DNA from 2 places in the Exiguobacterium sp. K1 genome. Region 2 is predicted to be linked to the other one. Evidence: riboswitches for the same ligand, from Rfam matches in the RefSeq annotation. Region 2 holds a riboswitch; the other holds the start of a gene.

Region 1 (9,252 bases), on a different contig from region 2:
ATACGAAAGTGTTGAAGGCATGCGTGTTGCGCTTCCAAATGCCATCGTCACGGGACCACAGGCCAACCGGACGATTCCGGTCCGGACGCAAACAGCGGATAAAGTCTATACGAAACGCGGTACACCAATCCTGACAGCGGATAATGCCAACCCGGAGCGACTGTTTGTTGAGATGGGCAGCAGCTCGTACCGTGCGAAATCAGGGGACCGTTTCGAAGGAACAATCGAAGGTGTCATGAGCTATAACTATTCGGCATATAAAGTGCTCGCGAAAGCAGCGGATCTGCCGAAGTTGATTACGAGTGAAGTTGATCGTCAACCGACGAACATTGAAACGGGCGATTCGCGTCTGACGGTTGCTTCATACAACGTGGAAAACTTTGCTTCGACGGCAGATGCCGGAAAAGTCGACCGTGTATCGGAAGGCATCGCGACATTCCTGAAAACACCGGATATCGTCGGTTTGACAGAAATGCAGGATAACGATGGGGCGACAGACAGCGGTACGGTCGATGCATCGAAATCATTTGAGACATTGATTGCAGCGATTGAAGCGAAAACAGGTGTCCGTTATGCGTATACGGATATCGCGCCGGAAGACAAAAAAGACGGCGGACAACCGGGCGGAAATATCCGTGTCGGTTTCTTATACAACCCGGCCCGTGTTTCCCTTGCACCAGGTGAAAAAGGAACAGCGACGGAAGCCGTTGCCGTTGAAAACGGTAAGTTGACGAGCAACCCTGGTCGGATTCAGCCGAACGATCCAAACTTCGCAAGCTCACGGAAACCACTCGTCGGAGAATTCATCTTCAAAGGCGAATCGTATCATGTTATCGTCAACCACTTTAACTCAAAAGGTGGCGACGGAGCGGACTTCGGGAAAAATCAACCGGTCGTTCGTAAGAGTGAAGTCCAGCGTCATGCGATTGCACAGATCGTCCAAAACTTCGTTAATGAACTTGAAACAGAAGTCAAAGATTCGAACGTCGTCGTACTGGGTGACTTAAACGACTTCCAGTTCTCGAAAACACTCGACATCTTAAAAGGCGACAATCTCTGGAATACAGTTGATGATCTTCCGAAATCGGAACGTTATTCTTACGTCTATAACGGAAACGCACAGGTGCTCGACCATGTCCTGATTTCGAAAAACCTGAAGCCGTATACATCTTCTGATATCGTCAACATCAACTCGGATTATATGGAAGCAGACGGCAGCGCAAGTGACCACGATCCAGCCATCATCTCGATTCAAGGAATGGAAAGCGCCGTTGCAGTCAACGGTAAAGCAGAAATCGGAAAATGGCGTGCCGTTCAAAAAGGAAAGCATATCTTCATCGAGCGTCAACTCGCCGGTAAATGGGACAAGGCAAGCGAAACACATGCCGATCAGCAAGGAGATTTACTTGAACTGCGTGTTTCTCAAGGTCGTCCGTACATCCAGGTGAAAACGAAAAAAGGCAAAACGATTTGGCTTGAACTATCGAACGGTTATAAATTAAAAGAAACAACAAAATACTAAACGACTGTATCGAAAAAGCGGACTTAATTGTCCGCTTTTTTGTGTGTTCGAATAAAGAGAGAGAAGAAGGACAACAGACTAATCGAGAGGGTAAGCAGTAGCGCGAGGTTTAATGGGACGACACGGAACATATACGTAAAATGAATGATGATTAATAACAGGATAATCGCAAGGCCAGGAAGAAATTGTTTGCGTAACAGATGACCGACACCGGGGACAAGCAATTCGAAACCGAACCGTTGACTGATATGGACTTCTTCATGCGCATTGGCGAGACTAAATGAGACAGTCAACAAAACTAAAATGAGCCATCCGGAAAACAGATATTGTTGAATCGGTAAAAATGTAATCGATTCATAGATAAAATAAAGTAGAATCATGGCATACTCCTTTGGAAGTAGATATTATATAGAATTCCCTTATTTTTTCCTTACGAATTCTAATGATAGCGAGGGTTTTCGGGAACGGCAACAACATTTAAAAGGAATGAAAATAAAAGAATGTTCACACATTTTAACAACAGGGGAAAAATAGTTTATTTTATGTATGATAATGGTGTGAGAATGTGATGGATAAAGACATCAGACCTTTTTTACACAAGAGGCATTAGATGTGTCGAAGGTGTGAAGTAAAATGCTGAATCATGTGATTTCACTTGAAACGACAGCTTAGACTGTTCGAACGGGCGGGTTTCTTTTAAAATTAAGTCAATGGAAGAAGCGAGGAGGCAAACGAATGAAAAAGTGGTTAGTACTTGGAATAGCAGCTGTCGCTTTCTTTAGTTATGAGAACATGCCGATGGAACAAGCAGAAGCGGATTATCCGAAAAGCGGCGGAACGCTGATTGATCGATATACGAGTGAATACCCTGGTTATGACTGGGAAGTGAGGCGGACGGCGACGGAGGAATTCGTAGCGTTGACGAAAGATGGTAAGGATTATGGAAAGTACCGTTCGAAAAACGGTGTGACGACACAAGGAGCCGTTTTAAACAAAGATACGGAAGCTACCCTTGCGAAAAAAGGCTGGAAAGCTGTCAAGTCGTACCGGAAAGGGAATACGAACTATCTGCTGAACCTCGATCATGCCGCGGTCTATGAAAAAAATGACCGGTACGTGACGTATTTCTTTGATCAGCACGACGGCAACAAAGTTAAAGCGACACTCGCAATCCCAAAAGAAGTCGAAGCGAAAAAAATCGGATTTTACGGCAAAGCGTCAAGTGCATTGCGAACGACGGATGAGAAGCTGATGTTGCGTCTGATGAACTGGGACCGGGCCGATTATAAGCTCGGAGCGCTTGCGCCGTATAATGCACTTAAACCCGTCACACGGGCGCACAGTGAGAACATGGCGAAAAACAATTTCTTCTCTCATACCGATCCGGAAGGACGTGACCCGTTTGACCGGATGAAAGAAAACGGAATTCGCTTCTCGGCAGCCGGAGAAAACCTGTCGATGGGCTATCCGAATGTCTTTGCAGCGCACTGGGGCTTGATGAACTCAAAAGGGCACCGTGATAACATCATGAACAAGGACTTTAAACAGGCGGATACCGGTGTGGCATTCCGTGACAATGCACCGTACTTTACGATTAATTTCCGGACACCGTAAAAACAAGGAATAGTACGTATGACCTCGATTTTGCGAAAGCAGGATTGAGGTTTTTTTTGATGGGAAGAATTCTGTTTTCTGTCCGTTCGCTTTTCTCGAGGGAGAAGTCGTGACGTCCGAAACAGTTGTTCAATCAAAAAAACTCCTGAAGCGTCTCCGCCCTTGAAACAAGGAGGAGTGATCAGGAGGTTCGTTCGGCATATTTCCGTTCAGCATATTAATGAAGCGAGCGGACAACTTCGATTATTTTGCCCAGTCCGGTTTACTGAATCCTTTAAATGATTTTTCGATGACGTTGTTAAAGTCATCCGATTTGACGACAGCCGTCAAATCTTTCGCCAGTTGTTTATCGGCATTCGATGTTTTAATGGCGACCAGATTCCGGTACTGCTCGTCCATTTTCTCAAGTGCCAGTGCATCCAGTAAATCAAATTTCGCGGCTAACGCAAAGTTTCCCGGAACGGCAGAGATGTCGACACTTTCAATGGCACGCGGCAGTTGGGCGGCTTCGAGCGGTTTGATGACCAGTTTCTTCGGATTCTTGACGATATCTTTTTCAGAGACCGTCAGTGGGTCCGTGTCGGCTTTCAATTCAATCCAACCTTGGTCAGCCAGCAGATTCAGTGCCCGGGCCTGGTTCGTCGGATCGTTTGGTGTCGCGACTTCCGCCCCCGTCTTGACGTCAGCCAGCGATTTGTAGGATTTGCTGTATAATCCCATCGGCGCCGTCGGGACAGTAATCAGTCCTTTGAGATCGAGGTTCTTTTCCTTGGCAAACGTCTTCAGGTAAATCGAGTGTTGGAACAAGTTAGCGTCAATATCGCCACTGCCGAGCGCGATGTTCGGTTGAATATAATCGCCGAACTCGACGATTTCAACGTCGTAGCCTTTCTTTTCAAGCCCGGGTTGAATCGCTTCTTTGACCATGTCGCTGTAAGGACCGCTCGTCGCCCCGATTTTGATCGATTTATTTTCTTCTTCGGCACTGCTGTCACCGCAACCGGCAAGAATTCCGGCTCCGAGTAGTCCTGTTGCTAAAAAGGCATAACGTTTTTTCATATTCATTCTCTCCCTTACGATTCTCTATTTTTGGTTAACGTTTATCAGCACGACGGGCCAGAACATTGCCAAGCCCTTGAATACTTTGAACAATGATGACGAGGACGACAATTGTCACGATCATGACGACATTATCGTACCGGTAATAGCCAAAGCGGATGGCCAGGTCACCGACGCCGCCACCACCGACGATACCGGCCATGGCGGAAAACCCGATCAGGCTGATGGTCGTCAAAGTGACGGCTTGAATGATGCCGGGAAGGGCCTCCGGTAAGAGTGCACTGATGATGATCCGAAACGGTGTCGCGCCACACGCTTCTGCTGCTTCAATCAATCCCGGTGGAATCTCGCGAAGCGATGTTTCGACCAGTCGGGCGAGAAACGGAATGGCGGCGACACTCAGACTGACGGAAGCTGCTGTCGGTCCAATCGTGTTATCGAGTAATAATTGTGTCAGCGGAATTAACGCGACGAGCAGAATGATGAACGGTAACGAACGGACAATATTAACGAAAAAGTCCAAGATGCTGCGAACGACGACGTTCTGGAAAAACAATCCCCGGTCCGTGATGAATAGCAGAATCCCGAGTGGAATGCCGATGATGAGGGCGAAGCCAAGTGAGATTCCGACCATCAAAGCCGTTTCCGCTAACGCTTTCGTAAGATCCGGTAACATGATTTCAATCCGTTCAAGCCACATCCTGAATCACCTCAAGCGTATGGAGTTGTTCTTCGAGCCACGTCAGGGCCCGGTTCACGTGAAGGGTCGGACCGGTCAGGCTGACGATCAGCACTCCGAATGCGACGTTTTGAATATAATCGACCTTACCGTGGAGAATGCTGACGGAAATATCAAACTGTTTGATTGCTTCCGACAACGTACTTTCACCGGTTTTCTCACCCGTGAATTGCAGGCGGATGATTTTCCCCGGTGTCGTCCGCAAAATCCGTTCCGGTAACTCGATCTGGAGTGCCGTATCGACATAATGTTTCGTGACATCATGTGCCGGCTGACTGAACAGGTCGTATGTACGGGCGACTTCAACGACTTCACCTTGCGCCATGACGGCAACCCGGTGACAAATCTGTTTGACGACATCGATTTCATGGGTAATGAGAATGATCGTCAGGCCAAGCCGTTCATTCAAGTCTTTCAGCAGTTCGAGAATTTGTAGCGTCGTGACCGGGTCAAGAGCGGACGTGGCTTCGTCACATAACAGAACGCTCGGGTTATTCGCCAGGGCGCGGGCAATCCCGACCCGTTGCTTTTGACCGCCGCTGAGCTGACTCGGGAAATTCGTCTCGAAGCCTTCGAGTCCGACCAGGGAGACGAGCTCTTTGATCCGTTGCGGGAAGTCAGTCCGTTTGACGCCGGCAGCCTTTAAGGCAAAGGCGATATTATCGGCGACGTTCCGGGATTGAATCAGTTGGAAATGTTGAAAAATCATCCCGATGTTCAAACGCAGTTCGCGTAAGCTGCCTTTGGAGAGGCCGGACAGATTAGTGCCCGATACTTTAACCGTTCCTTGTGTCGGTGTCTCCAGTCCGTTGATCAGACGGAGCAGGGTGCTTTTTCCGGCACCGGATTCACCGATGATGCCAAAGATTTCACCTTGCTGAATCGTTAAATTGACGTCACGTAAGGCAAAAATGGGTGTCCGGTCACGAACGAACCGTTTAGTGATCCCTTTAAATTCAATCATCTGTCGTTTCCTCCCTATACAAAAAAATCGCCTTTTTCCAGTTAAGAGCAACCAGAAAAAAGCGACGAAGTGAAAATTTCGTAACTTATCTCTCAGAATGAAACATTCTGTAGGATGTGGCACCGTTCCTTAAAGGTGGTTGCCGGACGTCGTTGGGCCTAATCCCTCGGTCGCTCTCGATAAGTAGATATGCTGTTGGGACTTACTGTAACGGAAATCATTCCCATTTGTCAAACGTTTTTTCAGAATTATTCCGCAACGGTCTGGCGAAACAGATTCAATTGACCAATCCGTTCGGTTGCTTCGACGAGTCGTTCGGCGTCAGCAATCAGGCTGATCCGGACGTAACCTTCCCCGTATTCGCCAAAGAAATGTCCCGGTGTAACGGCGACATGCGCTTCGTCGAGCAGGTGATCGGTAAAGCTTTGGGACGTGTAGCCGGACGGGACCGGCAACCAGACGAAGAACGAACCGCCCGGGATCGGTCCGTCCCAACCGATTTCCTGTAACTTGCCGAACAAGGCATCACGCCGGGCTTCATACAGAGCGCTCAGTTCGCGGACACACGTCTGATCGCTTGAAAGAGCGACGGTTGCTGCCTGTTGAATCGGTGTGAAAGCACTGACGTATAAGTGTTCCTGGTACGTCTCGATACTTGCGATGACGGACGGATTCCCGATGGCGAAGGCGATTCGGAAACCGGACATGTTAAAACGTTTCGATAATGAAAACAGTTCGATTCCGACGCCTTTTGCGCCTTCCGTCTGGAGGAAACTGCGGGTCGGACCGTCGAAGCTGATTCCGCCGTAGGCGAGGTCGTGGACGACGCAAATGTCGTTCGCATCAGCAAAGGAAACCGTTTGCTCGAAGGCTTCCGCTGTCGCCGTCGCTCCGGTCGGATTGCTCGGGTAGTTGAGGAACAACATCCGGGCCCGTTCGACATCTGTCGTATCAAGTAACGTGTAGTCAGGTAAAAAGGCATTTTCCGCAAGGAGCGGCAATGTTATCGGGTAAGCTCCGGCAAGGGCGGCGCCGGATAAGTAATCCGGGTATCCGGGATCAGGAACAATGACACCTTCACCGGGATTGACGATCGTTTGCGGTAAAGCGACGATACCGGCTTTGCTGCCGAGCAGAATGGCGACTTCAGAGGCCGGATCGATGTTTACGCCAAACTCTGACTGATAAAAATCCGCGACAGCCTGTTTGAGGAAATCGTGTCCGCGAAACGGCGGGTACTGGAGGTTTGAAGCGTCATTGATTGCCTCTTTCAAGGCATCCAGAATATGTACAGGTGTCGTCTGATCGGGTGTTCCCTGACCAAGCGTGATGACGTCATGGCCGGCAGCCTTGACGGCACCGATCCGCTGGGCGAGCTCGGCGAAGACCGGAGCGGGTAACCGATCAATCGCAATCGATGGGGCGAAATGTTTCATCTGTCTTCCTCCTTGTTGGGTATTGTCGTCAAGGATAACGAATTTTCAGAAAAAAGAAAAGAGTTTTTTAATAATTGCTGATAATTGGGAAAAAGAACCGATGGCTTTCGTGTTTTTGATACACTAAACTAGAATACGATTGAATCACAAAGGAGATGATGGGATGAATCGGGCCTGGTGGAAAGAAGCCGTTGTCTATCAAGTGTATTGGCGCAGTTTTAAAGATTCGAACGGAGACGGGATGGGCGATTTACGCGGAGTAATTGAAAAACTCGATTACATCGCTTCCCTGGGTGTCGATATCATCTGGTTAAATCCCTGTTATACATCACCGGATGTCGATAACGGATACGACATTTCGGATTATTACTCGATTATGCCGAAGGCGGGAACGATGTCGGATTTGGAAGAACTGATTGCGTCCACCCATGAACGGGGATTGAAACTGATCCTTGATTTGGTAGTCAATCATACGAGTGATCAACATACGTGGTTTAAAGAATCCCGCAGCAGTCGGACAAACGAGAAAGCCGATTGGTACATTTGGCGGGACGGGGTCAAAGGAACACCGCCGAACAATTGGCGGTCGTATTTTGCGCCGAGCCCTTGGACGTGGGATGAGACACGCCAGCAGTATTACTTCCATTCCTTTGCATCGGAGCAACCGGACTTGAACTGGGAACATCCTGCAGTCCGGCAGGCTGTGTATACGATGATGCGGTGGTGGGCCGAGAAAGGAATCGACGGCTTTAGGATGGATGTCATCAACCTGATCAAGAAACGGGCGACGTATGATGATGTCGCAGATCCTCTGAATTTATCCTACTTAGGGAACCAGCCGGGCATTCATGAATTCTTGCAGGAGATGCACCAGGAAGTACTGGCGGGAACCGATCTCTTTACCGTCGGTGAGATTCCGTTCGTCGGCCCGGAAGACGGGTTACTGTATGTCGGTGAGGAACGGAATGAGTTGCGGACGCTGTTTCACTTCGAAGTCGCGGATGACATGGAGACGATGGATTTACCGCGCTTCAAACAAATCCAGAAGCGTTGGTACGAAGCGCTTTATCCGAGCGGAGTCGCGTCACAGTTTTTGAATAACCATGACCACACCCGTCAGGTGACCCGGTTCGGAAGCGAACGGTATCGTGTCGAAAGTGCCAAGCTACTGGGCTTGATGCTGCACACGTTACCGGGCATCCCGTACATTTATCAAGGGGAAGAAATCGGCATGACCGGCATTCGTTTTTCTGATCCCGAGTCTTATCAGGACGTCGCATTTCGGAATCAATACGCCGAACGGATTGCCGCCGGCGAATCACCCGGAACCGTCCTGTCCTCGATGCAGTTGCGGGCGCGAGATAATTCACGGACACCGATGCAGTGGAATACCGGCAAAGCAGCCGGATTCACCGCAGCGACGCCATGGATGACGGTCAATCCGAACTACCGTGACATCAACGTCGAAACAGCGGAACAGGATCCGCATTCCGTGCTGGTGTTTTACCGGCAACTGATTGATTTACGGAAGACTCATCCGGTCATGGTTTACGGAGGTTATCGTGATCTGGCGATTCAGGATCCGTACCTGTATGTCTATGAACGGGTCCTGGGCGGAGTGGTTTGGCGGATCGTCTTGAACGTCCATGATGAACCGGTGACGACGACGTTTGGTTTACCGGAAGAACAGTTGATTCTGACGAATTATGAGACCGCGGACATCAATCGATTGGCACCGTACGAAGCCCGATTGTACCAATATGAGATGCCTTAACTGGCGGCGACGGTCAACAGAAAAAATCCGGACATCTTCTACTCTTCATTTCTAAATGAGGAGCAGGAAATGTCCGGATTTTTTTGAACCAGCTGATTTTTTTACGTATAGCCGTTGCGCTTTTTCGAGGATAAGAGCTGTTCG
Region 2 (9,252 bases):
ATAAAAAAAGAGTCAATCTTTGCTACACTGGAAAAGGTAAATGCGATGTAAAGGAAAGAAGGGGAAGTACATGAAAAAACAAATCATTCAATTACCCGAGTTACCGCAACAGTTGACATCGGAAACCTTTGCGGATGTTGAAATCGATGATCCGTATCTGTATCAAACGTTGTATGAGAAAGAGACGTTGCCGGTCGAACTGACGGAACGGCTCGACGTCAATCAAGTCTGTTTTCGGAATGTCTCGTTTGCAGGACTGGTCTTTGAGCGGGCTTCATTTGAAAATGTCCGTTTTGAACAATGTGACCTGACAGGCTGTCAGTTTCAGGACAGTCGTTTTCATCGGGTTGTTTTTGAGGATTGCCGCCTGACCGGAATTCATTTTGAGTCGAACACGATCGATCACGTAACAATCAAAGACTGTCAGGCCAATTACGCCCAAGTCATCCGGACGGCGTTGCGTCATGTCACACTGGAACAGACATCGATGCGGGAAAGTCATTTCTTTGAAATGAAGCCAATCGATTTCCGACTGCATGAAGTTGATTTGTCGGAAAGTCAATGGGTCGAGACGGCATTAAAAGGACTGGATTTGCGACAAGCCGACTTATCCGGCATCACGATTGATCCACGCTTTTTGCCGGGGGCCATCGTTACGGAAAGCCAGGCTATCACCTTTGCCCGGTTACTCGGACTCGTCATTCCAAGTCATGGTTAACCAGTAAAAAAAAAACGAAGTCCACTGTCCCCGTCATATTCGGGAGAGTGGACTTCGTTTCGTTTAAAAGGAAATGGTTTCACCGTCATCCGGGATGAGGAAATGAGCAGACAGATGGTGGGCGGCCAAAAAATCGGCAATCATATCGCGGCGCAACAGACAGTGGTTGACGGACTCGAGGTGAGAGACGATGATGGTCGCTTCAGCCGCCGCCTGATGAACAGCCAGCAAATCACGCTGGGACATCGTAATCGGTTCGCCGGTCAAAAATTGTGCCGCGCCGCTGTTGACGATGATGATGTCAGGCGCATGCTGCTCGATTGCCGTCTCAACTTCTTCACACCAAATCGTGTCACCGGCGATGTAAAGCGTCGGTTCGTCCGGGTGCGTCAAGACGAGACCGGAGACGGTGCCCATCCGTTGACCGATTTCCCCGACACCGTGCCGGCCTGACGTATGGTAAACGTGGATATCACCGAGCGCCAGTCCGTTTTCAAACGACGAGACGTTCGTGAATCCGGCTTCGCGGATTGTCGCCGCATCCGCCTGGTTTTGTGCATACAAGGGAATCTGTTTCGGAAGAATTTCTTTTGCTGTTTCATCAAAATGATCGGCATGGAGGTGGGTGACGAAAATCGCATCCGGATCAAGCAGTGTCGAGACATCAACGGGCAAGTCGACGAGCGGATTCGGAACGGCGTTCGGCGTCTCTCCGAACGGCGGAAGAGATCCTTTTTCACCGAGAAACGGATCGATCAAAAATACTTGATTGGCGTAGGTAACGACGAGTGTTGCATTACGAATCTGTTGAATATCCACGGGCAGTCTTCCTTTCGGATTGGGAATGTTTCACTGTTCGTTCATTTCCCATTCAGACGCCGTGTTAATCATATTTGATCGTCGATGGTTTTCGGGAGCAGTTTCTCCATCGCCAGGACGTCCACATAATATCCGTTGAGCATACCTTGTTCCTTAAACGTTCCGACAATCCGGAAGCCGGACCGGATGTACAGTTTTTGACCGATTTTGTTAAAGGGAAACGTAAACAGAATCAACTTATGGAAACCTTGTGTAATCGCGTGTTCTTCGATGACATGTAACAGCTGACGCCCGATACCCTGTCCGCGATGGGTCCGGGTGATGTAGACCGACAGTTCACCGACGGATTGATAGACGGGACGAGGGTTATAAGGGTCAAGTGAGATGAAGCCAAGAATCGTTGTTCCTTCATACGCCACAAAACCGGCATAACGGGGTGTCCGTTCCCGATACCAGTCTTCCATGAAAGACAATTCCTTCGTATCCGTTTCAAGCGTCGCGATCCGGTCTTCGATGCCTTCGTTATAGATGGCAAGGATGTCTTTTAAGTCGTCTTCCTTAACAGGGCGAATCATCATACACGTGACCTCCAGTTAAAATAAGTCTTTTCTTCATTATATAGGAGGAAGGGGAAACAAGCGGTATGTTTGTAGGATAGGAATGGGACCGAAAAAACAGACGGCCGGATGATCCGGACCGTCTGTCTTCAAAATGTTTTTTTAGTTTGCTGTTTCAATCGGATCCTTTTCGTAAATCGGAACCCAACCGTCCGTCGTCACAAAAATCCGGACCGCCACAACCTTTCGATCCTCTTGGAGCGTGAAGTAATGGCGTGTATTGACGGGAACGGAAATCAGGTCGCCGGGATTCAACTCAATGTTGTAATAGCCGACTTCATCATCCTGGATGGCAAAGATACCGTGCCCGCTGACGATAAACCGGACTTCGTCATCCGTGTGGTGATGCTCTTTTTGGAAGTTGACGAGCAACTCATCCAAGTTCGGTGTCGCGTCAGACAGGGAGATGATATCAGCCGTCTGGTAGCCGCGTCGTTCCGAAACATCGGTGATTTCCGGTTGAAATGTATCAAGAATCGTTTGTTTGTACGCATCCGTCAACGTATATGTGTCGACCAGTTCAGCCGGAAGCTTCGAGACATCCCATTGTTCATACAGGACACCACGTGAAGCGAGAAAAGCAGATACCTCGTTTTGATCCGTATACCGTTCGTTTGTTTTCTGGAAAAGTACTGTTGCCATTGTAAATTCCTCCTTTTAATAAATCGCCTGTCGGCACGCTTGCAGTTTTAAGGTGTAGCTGAACAAAAATTCAAAAGCTTCCAACTGTTTTTTGGCTTCAAAAGCAGTCGATGCCCAAACCGTGATGCCATGATTGCGAATCAAAACGGCGCCGCTTTCAGTCCGGATGTGTTTGGCAAAGTCGGCGGCAAGGGTCGGGATGTCGGCATGATTCGTGATGATCGGCACGATGACTTCCGCATCTTCTTCCCAGCGGCCGAGTGCTTTGATGATTTCCTGACCGCTGAATCGGATTTCCCCGCGGTCTCCGTACAGTTCCGAAATAACGTTGTTGTCGACGGTATGGACATGAAGCGAGCAGCCGGCTGTCGTCCGGTTAAACACTTCGACATGCAGCAACGTCTCGGCGGAAGGACGTCCGTTTTGCTCGTCGCCGATCAATTGACCGGTCGCGTCGACATGGACAAAATCGTCCGGCGTGTCCTGCCGTTTATCTTTCCCGCTTGCCGTCACAAGGAATTCCGTCGGACTGCTGTTTGTCCGAATAGCGAGGTTACCGCTTGTACCGGGAAACCAGTCCCGCGCTGCGAACTCCTGTTTGATGGCGCAGAGTTCTTCGTATCGTTTCAAAAAGGTCATGCGTACACCTCCGTTGTCTGCAGATGATCAACAATGTCGTAAAATGTTTCAAATGGTGTGTATGCAATCCCGTGCTGTTCGCACAGCGTAATCAGATAATCGCGGGCATAGACATGATCCGCTTGTTTCGCCAGTTCAAAATCCGTCACGGAGTCACCGATCGCGACGATAATATCGCCATCCTGCTTGAGCTTCCGGGCAATCGACGTTTTACAACACCCGCATTGATTGTTGCATGCTGCATCGCAAGTGTGCGGCCACTCAATACGAATCGTCTCCCCGCTGAAGTCACTGCCGTTGCAGTAAATCGCTTCATCTGTCAGTAACTCTTGAAGAATCGGTTGGACAAAAAAGTCGATTCCGCCGCTGACGATCGCAAAGTCAATCCCGTTTGATTTCGCAAAGGCGAGTAAGGTCTTAAAGCCGGGACGGATGACAGCCCGCTGTTCCAAAAAATCAATATAGTCCTGTTTGCGATCCGAGGGGAGCAACCGGAACATCTGTCCGACACCGGACTGGATGGACAATGATTGATCGAGGACACCTTTTTTCAACGGTTCAAACGCTGCCGGGGGAGCGAATTCTTTCATCAACGCAATGATGTTGTCGTGTTCGGTCACGGTCCCGTCAAAGTCACATAAAATCCGAATCGTCATTTCGTAATCCCCCAGGCGTCGAGTGCGACCCGAAGTTCTTCCTGCCGCGTTGCGGCACTCGTCAAAGATTCGCCGGCAAGTGCTGCGTCGAGGGCCTGGCGGAAAGCAAGCACACCGGCTGCCGCGCCCTGCGGATGACCGTGAACGCCGCCGCCGGCATTGATGACGGAATCGGTCCCGAAATCACGAACGAGCTGAGCGACGAGACCGGGATGAATGCCTGCCGAGGGAACCGGAAGAATCGTCTTTGTTTCTCCGATTCGCGTGGCTTCGACGGCAATTCCGCGCGCCAAGTCTTTGGCGAGGGCGACGTTCCCATAAGGCGACGGGAACAACGTCAAATCGGCACCGGCCAGCCGCGGTAACGTCCCCAGTAAAACAGGAGCTGCAATGCCGTATTCCGGGCTTGCGATTAAGGCTCCGCTTAAGGCCGGATGATTAAAGATTGGAACGGAAATGTCCGGATCAGCCGCTAATTCGCGCAGGACATCGAGTCCATATGTAAACGTATTGAGCAGGAAGGCAGTCGCACCGGCTTCAATCAAACGTTTCGCCTGATCCTTTAAGCCGAAGACGGGACCACTCAACGTAATCGCGTAAAGCGCCCGTTTGCCGGTTTTTTCATAATGGGCATTCAGGACTTCACGTCCGATCCGTGCCCGGTCGAGTGCCGGTGTTAACGGATTATCGTACAAGATTTCATCATCCTTGACGAGATCGATGCCGCCCGCAAGCTGCGCTTCGAGTTGTTCCCGTAAAAAGGTGAGGTCCCGGCCGATGACGCCCTTAAAAATGCTCATCAACAGAGGACGGTCGTGGACTTGAATCAACTGCCGGACGCCTTCGATGCCGAATTTGGCACCGGGGAAGTCAGTGGTGAATGAAGCCGGAAGCTGTAAATCCGTTAATTTGATTTGTCCGTCGAGCGACAGTTTGCCGAAGACGGTCGTTAAGATTGCTGCAAAGTCACGGGAGACGTTGTGTTCCGGATAACGGATTGTGATGTAGCCTTTCCCGTCGTGTTCTTCCGTATGGACGACTTGTCCTTTGAACGATTCAAGCTGCTGTTGCTCCAAATGATTTAAATCGGTCCACGAACCAACGGTCAAGCCGAGCGCGATTTGTTCTGCCCGTTTTGGTAACTGATCCGTCGTTCCGAGTTGGTATGTTGCGGTAATATACGTCATATCGACTGTCTCTCCCTTGTTGAAGAATACAAAAATGGTCCCTCGTCAATGACAAGAGACCATGAAAAATTGCGCGTGGACTCTTATCTGTCAGCGTAATAGCTGCAAGAATTAGCACCGTGCCAAGTGGTCGGTTGCTGCGACATCGTAGGGCTCGTCCCTCCGTCTGCTCTTGATAAGAATTGGATGAAATTGTGAAATCTAATTGCAATTTTTACATGAGATTCGTCACTTGTCAAACTATATTTTGAAAATTTATTTTTTTGAAAATACTTCTTCTATAGAGGGTTCCGTTTTTGAAGCTGTTTCACTAAAAAATGGAATTGACAGACCCCCAGGAACGCACGTAGTATTCAAATCAACATCAATCACACGACAACTACATATGACTCTTATCGTGAGTTGGCAGAGGGAATTGGCCCGAAGACGCCGCAGCAACCGACCATCCGGCACGGTGCTACATCCAACAGACATTCGTCTGAGAGATAAGAGGACGGAATATTCTACCGCGCCTCTTTTCTTTGACGAAAAGAGGCGTTTTTTCGTGTGATCACCAAGGAGGAAAACAGAATGGGATATCAAGCATTTACAGTACAGGACGCGATTGAACGGGTCCGGACACTCGGATTGATCGGCAATGAACCGGTGACGGCAGAGGAAATCGGAGATGGAAATTTAAATCTCGTTTTCCGGATTCAGGCAGGGGAAAAACGGCTGATTTTAAAGCAGGCGTTACCTTATGCAAAAGTCGTCGGGGAAAGCTGGCCGCTGTCGCTCGAACGGGCCTGGATTGAACAATCGGCCTTAAAAGAATTCGCGAAAGTCGCCGTTCCGTTTGTCCCGCATGTCTACCATGCGAGCAAAGAAGAAGCGTTCACGGTGATGGAAGACTTGTCACATCTGACAATCGTCCGGGGCGGACTGCTTGAAGGGGAAAAGTATCCGTTGCTCGCGGAACACATCGGTTCGTATTTGGCGCGGACACTGTTTTATACGTCGGATTTTGCCGTCGGACCGGTCGCGAAAAAACAGATTGCCCGTCAGTACTACAATCCGGATCTGTGCGATATCACGGAAAAACTAATCTTCACGGATCCGTTTTATGATGCAGAAACGAATGCGATTGAAGCAGGTCTCGAAGCGGAAGTTGACCGGATTTGGAACGACGCGGAACTGAAACGGGAAGTCGCGAAGCTTGAAGCCTTGTTCATCACGAAGGGCGACGCATTGTTGCACGGCGACTTACATACAGGCAGTATTTTTGCCTCGGCGGAAGAAACGAAAGTCATCGATCCCGAATTTGCGTTTTATGGACCGTTCGGATTTGATGTCGGTCAATTTATCGCACATCTGTTTTTTGCCGCGTATCCGGACTATGACCGGTTGCGGGATGAGCGGATCAAGGATATCGATACATTCTGGCTGACGTTTGCTTCGACGTTCAAAGCGTTATGGGAACGGGAAGCGGTCGAGCCGTTCCGGACGGCAGACGGACTGGTCGATGATGTTCTTAGCACGATTTTACAGGACGCACTCGGATTTGCCGGTTGTGAACTGATTCGCCGGACGATTGGATTGGCATTAGTTGCAGACTTGGAGCAAATTTCGGATTCGACCGTTCGCCTTGAACGAAAACGCCATGCATTGCGGCTTGGTGCTGCTTTGATTAAACGCCGGACGGAATGCAAGACGTTTACCGATCTGCGGAATTTTGACGTGACGGAGGAACTCAGCCGATGAGCCAATTCGTTCAGAGCATCATCTATGAAAACCGGACGGTGACAATTTTGGATCAGACCCGTCTTCCGGAAGAAGAACATTATGAAATCATCCATGACTTGGCGCAGGCGATTGACGCCATCAAACAATTGCGAGTTCGTGGTGCACCGGCCATCAGTCTGTTCGGCGGATTCGTCCTAGTTCAGGAAGCGTTTCGGACGACAGGGACGCTGGCTGAAGCAAAACAGGAGTTGTTGGAGGTGTCGGCACAATTACTCGCGACCCGTCCGACGGCCGTCAATCTGCGAAATGTCCTCGATGAGCTGAATCAGCTGATTGTTTCCGCTACGACGCTGAAAGAACTGCCGGTACGTCTCGAACAAAAGGCACTGGAACTTTATCAGACGGATGCCAAAACATCCCGTCAAATCGGGGTTCATGCACTGGAATTGTTCGAGTCCGGTGACCGGGTACTAACGATTTGTAATGCCGGATCAATTGCGACGGCAGCTTACGGAACGGCGCTCGCTCCGTTTTATCTTGCCAAGGAGCAAGGCATCCCGTTATCCGTCTATGCGTCGGAAACACGGCCTTTGTTGCAGGGTGCACGTTTGACGACATGGGAGTTGCAACGGGCAGGGATTGACGTCACCTTGATCACGGACAATATGGTCGCGCATACGATCAAGGAAAAGCAGATCACCGCCATCATCGTCGGAGCAGACCGGATTACCCGGAACGGGGATACGGCCAATAAAATCGGGACGTTTCAGCTGGCATTACTCGCACGTGCCTTCGGAATTCCGTTTTACGTCGCCGCACCGCTGTCGACGTTTGACTTTACAAGTCTGTCAGGAGATGAGATCGAGATTGAAGAACGCGACGCCCGTGAAGTGACACAGCTTGCCGGAAAAGCGACGGCACCGGAAGACGTATCGGTCTTTAATCCGGCGTTTGACGTGACGCCGCATGACCTTATCACCGCCATCATTACGGAGCTCGGAGTCATTGAACACCCGGATGTGGAGACAATCAAACAGACAATCGGACAACATACACACTAAACAGACAGGAGAGATCGAGATGAAGAAATTAGCATTGGCTGTACTGGCACCAGCGGTCTTACTGGCTGCTTGCGCGAACAGTGAAGCAACACCGGTGAAAAAAATCAGCGGTGTACCGGAAGGGGTTCAGGGTGATGTCAAGATTGCCGTTATCCGTAACCTTGCTTCCGACGACCATACAAAACAGTTTTTGGACGGCGCCCGCTCGGAAGGGGAAGCACTTGGTTTTCAAGTCAACACGTTCATCTCGGAAGGGAATGACGTCAAGTTCAAGGAGTTGGTCGCCCAAGCCGTTCAGCAGGATTATGACGGATTGATCATCTCGCACGGCAAAGAGGATTATGCCTATGACATGATCAAACCGGCCATCGACAAAGGCATCAAAGTCGTGACATTTGATACGGTGACGAAGAAAAAAGATCAGACATTAAAAGGTATCACAGAGACATTCCAGGATGACCATAAACTGGCCCAGCTGTCGCTCGATGAAGTGACGAAATTGAAGGACGACAAGCCGGTCCGTGTCATCAAACTATGGTTTGGTCCGGGATTTGCCCCGCTTGACCGCCGGCAGGAAATCTACAAAACGTATGAAGCGGACGGCAAAATCAAGACGCTTGAAACCGTCGGACCCACGAACTTCCAGGATGTCCAAGGGGATATTGCGACGAAGATGAACGCGATTCTCGCCAAGTACCCGAAGGGCAGCATCGATGCCGTCTGGGGCGCCTGGGATGAAGTCGCCAAAGGAGCTTATAAGTCTTTAAAAGACAACAAGCGTCAGGAAATTCCGCTGATTTCGATCGATGTCTCGAATCAGGACATCAATCTGATGCGTGAAAAGGGCAGTAACTGGGTCTCAACGAGTGCCGTTGATCCGCATTTGATCGGGCAGACGGATATGCGCCTGCTTGCGAAAAAGCTGGCCGGCGAAAAAACACCGGATAGTTTTGATCTCGATGCCAAACTGGTCGAACAAAAAGCACTCAAGGCGGATACGACGATGTACAATCTCGATACCATCATCAAAGGCTGGAGTACATCCGAAAAATTCAATGAGCCGTGGATGGATCAGTTGCGGAAAGCGAATGACGGGAAATGACGCCTCCGGTGAACGAACAACGACTGGAAATGCGGGGGATTTCAATGGAATTCCCCGGTGTCAAGGCGCTGGATGACGTTCACTTTTCC

What was found. A riboswitch is a leader RNA that binds a small molecule or an ion and turns the genes downstream of it on or off. The one in region 2 is predicted to bind S-adenosylmethionine.
Positions count from the first base shown of each region.
Region 1: it holds a riboswitch for S-adenosylmethionine, as region 2 does, so the genes downstream of both, N7U64_RS06385 (methionine ABC transporter ATP-binding protein) here and N7U64_RS14095 (2,3-diketo-5-methylthiopentyl-1-phosphate enolase) in region 2, are expected to answer to the same signal.

Region 1 is NZ_JAOTIT010000002.1:203,346-212,597, reverse strand. It holds gene N7U64_RS06410 (chitobiase/beta-hexosaminidase C-terminal domain-containing protein) at 1-1,522, shown strand, start outside; gene N7U64_RS06405 (hypothetical protein) at 1,546-1,902, opposite strand; gene N7U64_RS06400 (CAP domain-containing protein) at 2,258-3,136, shown strand; gene N7U64_RS06395 (MetQ/NlpA family ABC transporter substrate-binding protein) at 3,380-4,195, opposite strand; gene N7U64_RS06390 (methionine ABC transporter permease) at 4,230-4,895, opposite strand; gene N7U64_RS06385 (methionine ABC transporter ATP-binding protein) at 4,885-5,898, opposite strand; SAM riboswitch class I at 5,981-6,084, opposite strand; gene N7U64_RS06380 (aminotransferase class I/II-fold pyridoxal phosphate-dependent enzyme) at 6,147-7,334, opposite strand; gene N7U64_RS06375 (alpha-glucosidase) at 7,498-9,108, shown strand; gene N7U64_RS06370 (MBL fold metallo-hydrolase) at 9,210-9,252, opposite strand, start outside.
Region 2 is NZ_JAOTIT010000008.1:14,923-24,174, reverse strand. It holds gene N7U64_RS14125 (pentapeptide repeat-containing protein) at 71-718, shown strand; gene N7U64_RS14120 (MBL fold metallo-hydrolase) at 782-1,537, opposite strand; gene N7U64_RS14115 (arsinothricin resistance N-acetyltransferase ArsN1 family A) at 1,606-2,115, opposite strand; gene N7U64_RS14110 (1,2-dihydroxy-3-keto-5-methylthiopentene dioxygenase) at 2,257-2,796, opposite strand; gene N7U64_RS14105 (methylthioribulose 1-phosphate dehydratase) at 2,812-3,435, opposite strand; gene N7U64_RS14100 (2-hydroxy-3-keto-5-methylthiopentenyl-1-phosphate phosphatase) at 3,432-4,091, opposite strand; gene N7U64_RS14095 (2,3-diketo-5-methylthiopentyl-1-phosphate enolase) at 4,088-5,278, opposite strand; SAM riboswitch class I at 5,359-5,460, opposite strand; SAM riboswitch class I at 5,668-5,770, shown strand; gene mtnK (S-methyl-5-thioribose kinase) at 5,849-7,018, shown strand; gene mtnA (S-methyl-5-thioribose-1-phosphate isomerase) at 7,015-8,061, shown strand; gene N7U64_RS14080 (sugar ABC transporter substrate-binding protein) at 8,081-9,163, shown strand; gene N7U64_RS14075 (sugar ABC transporter ATP-binding protein) at 9,160-9,252, shown strand, end outside.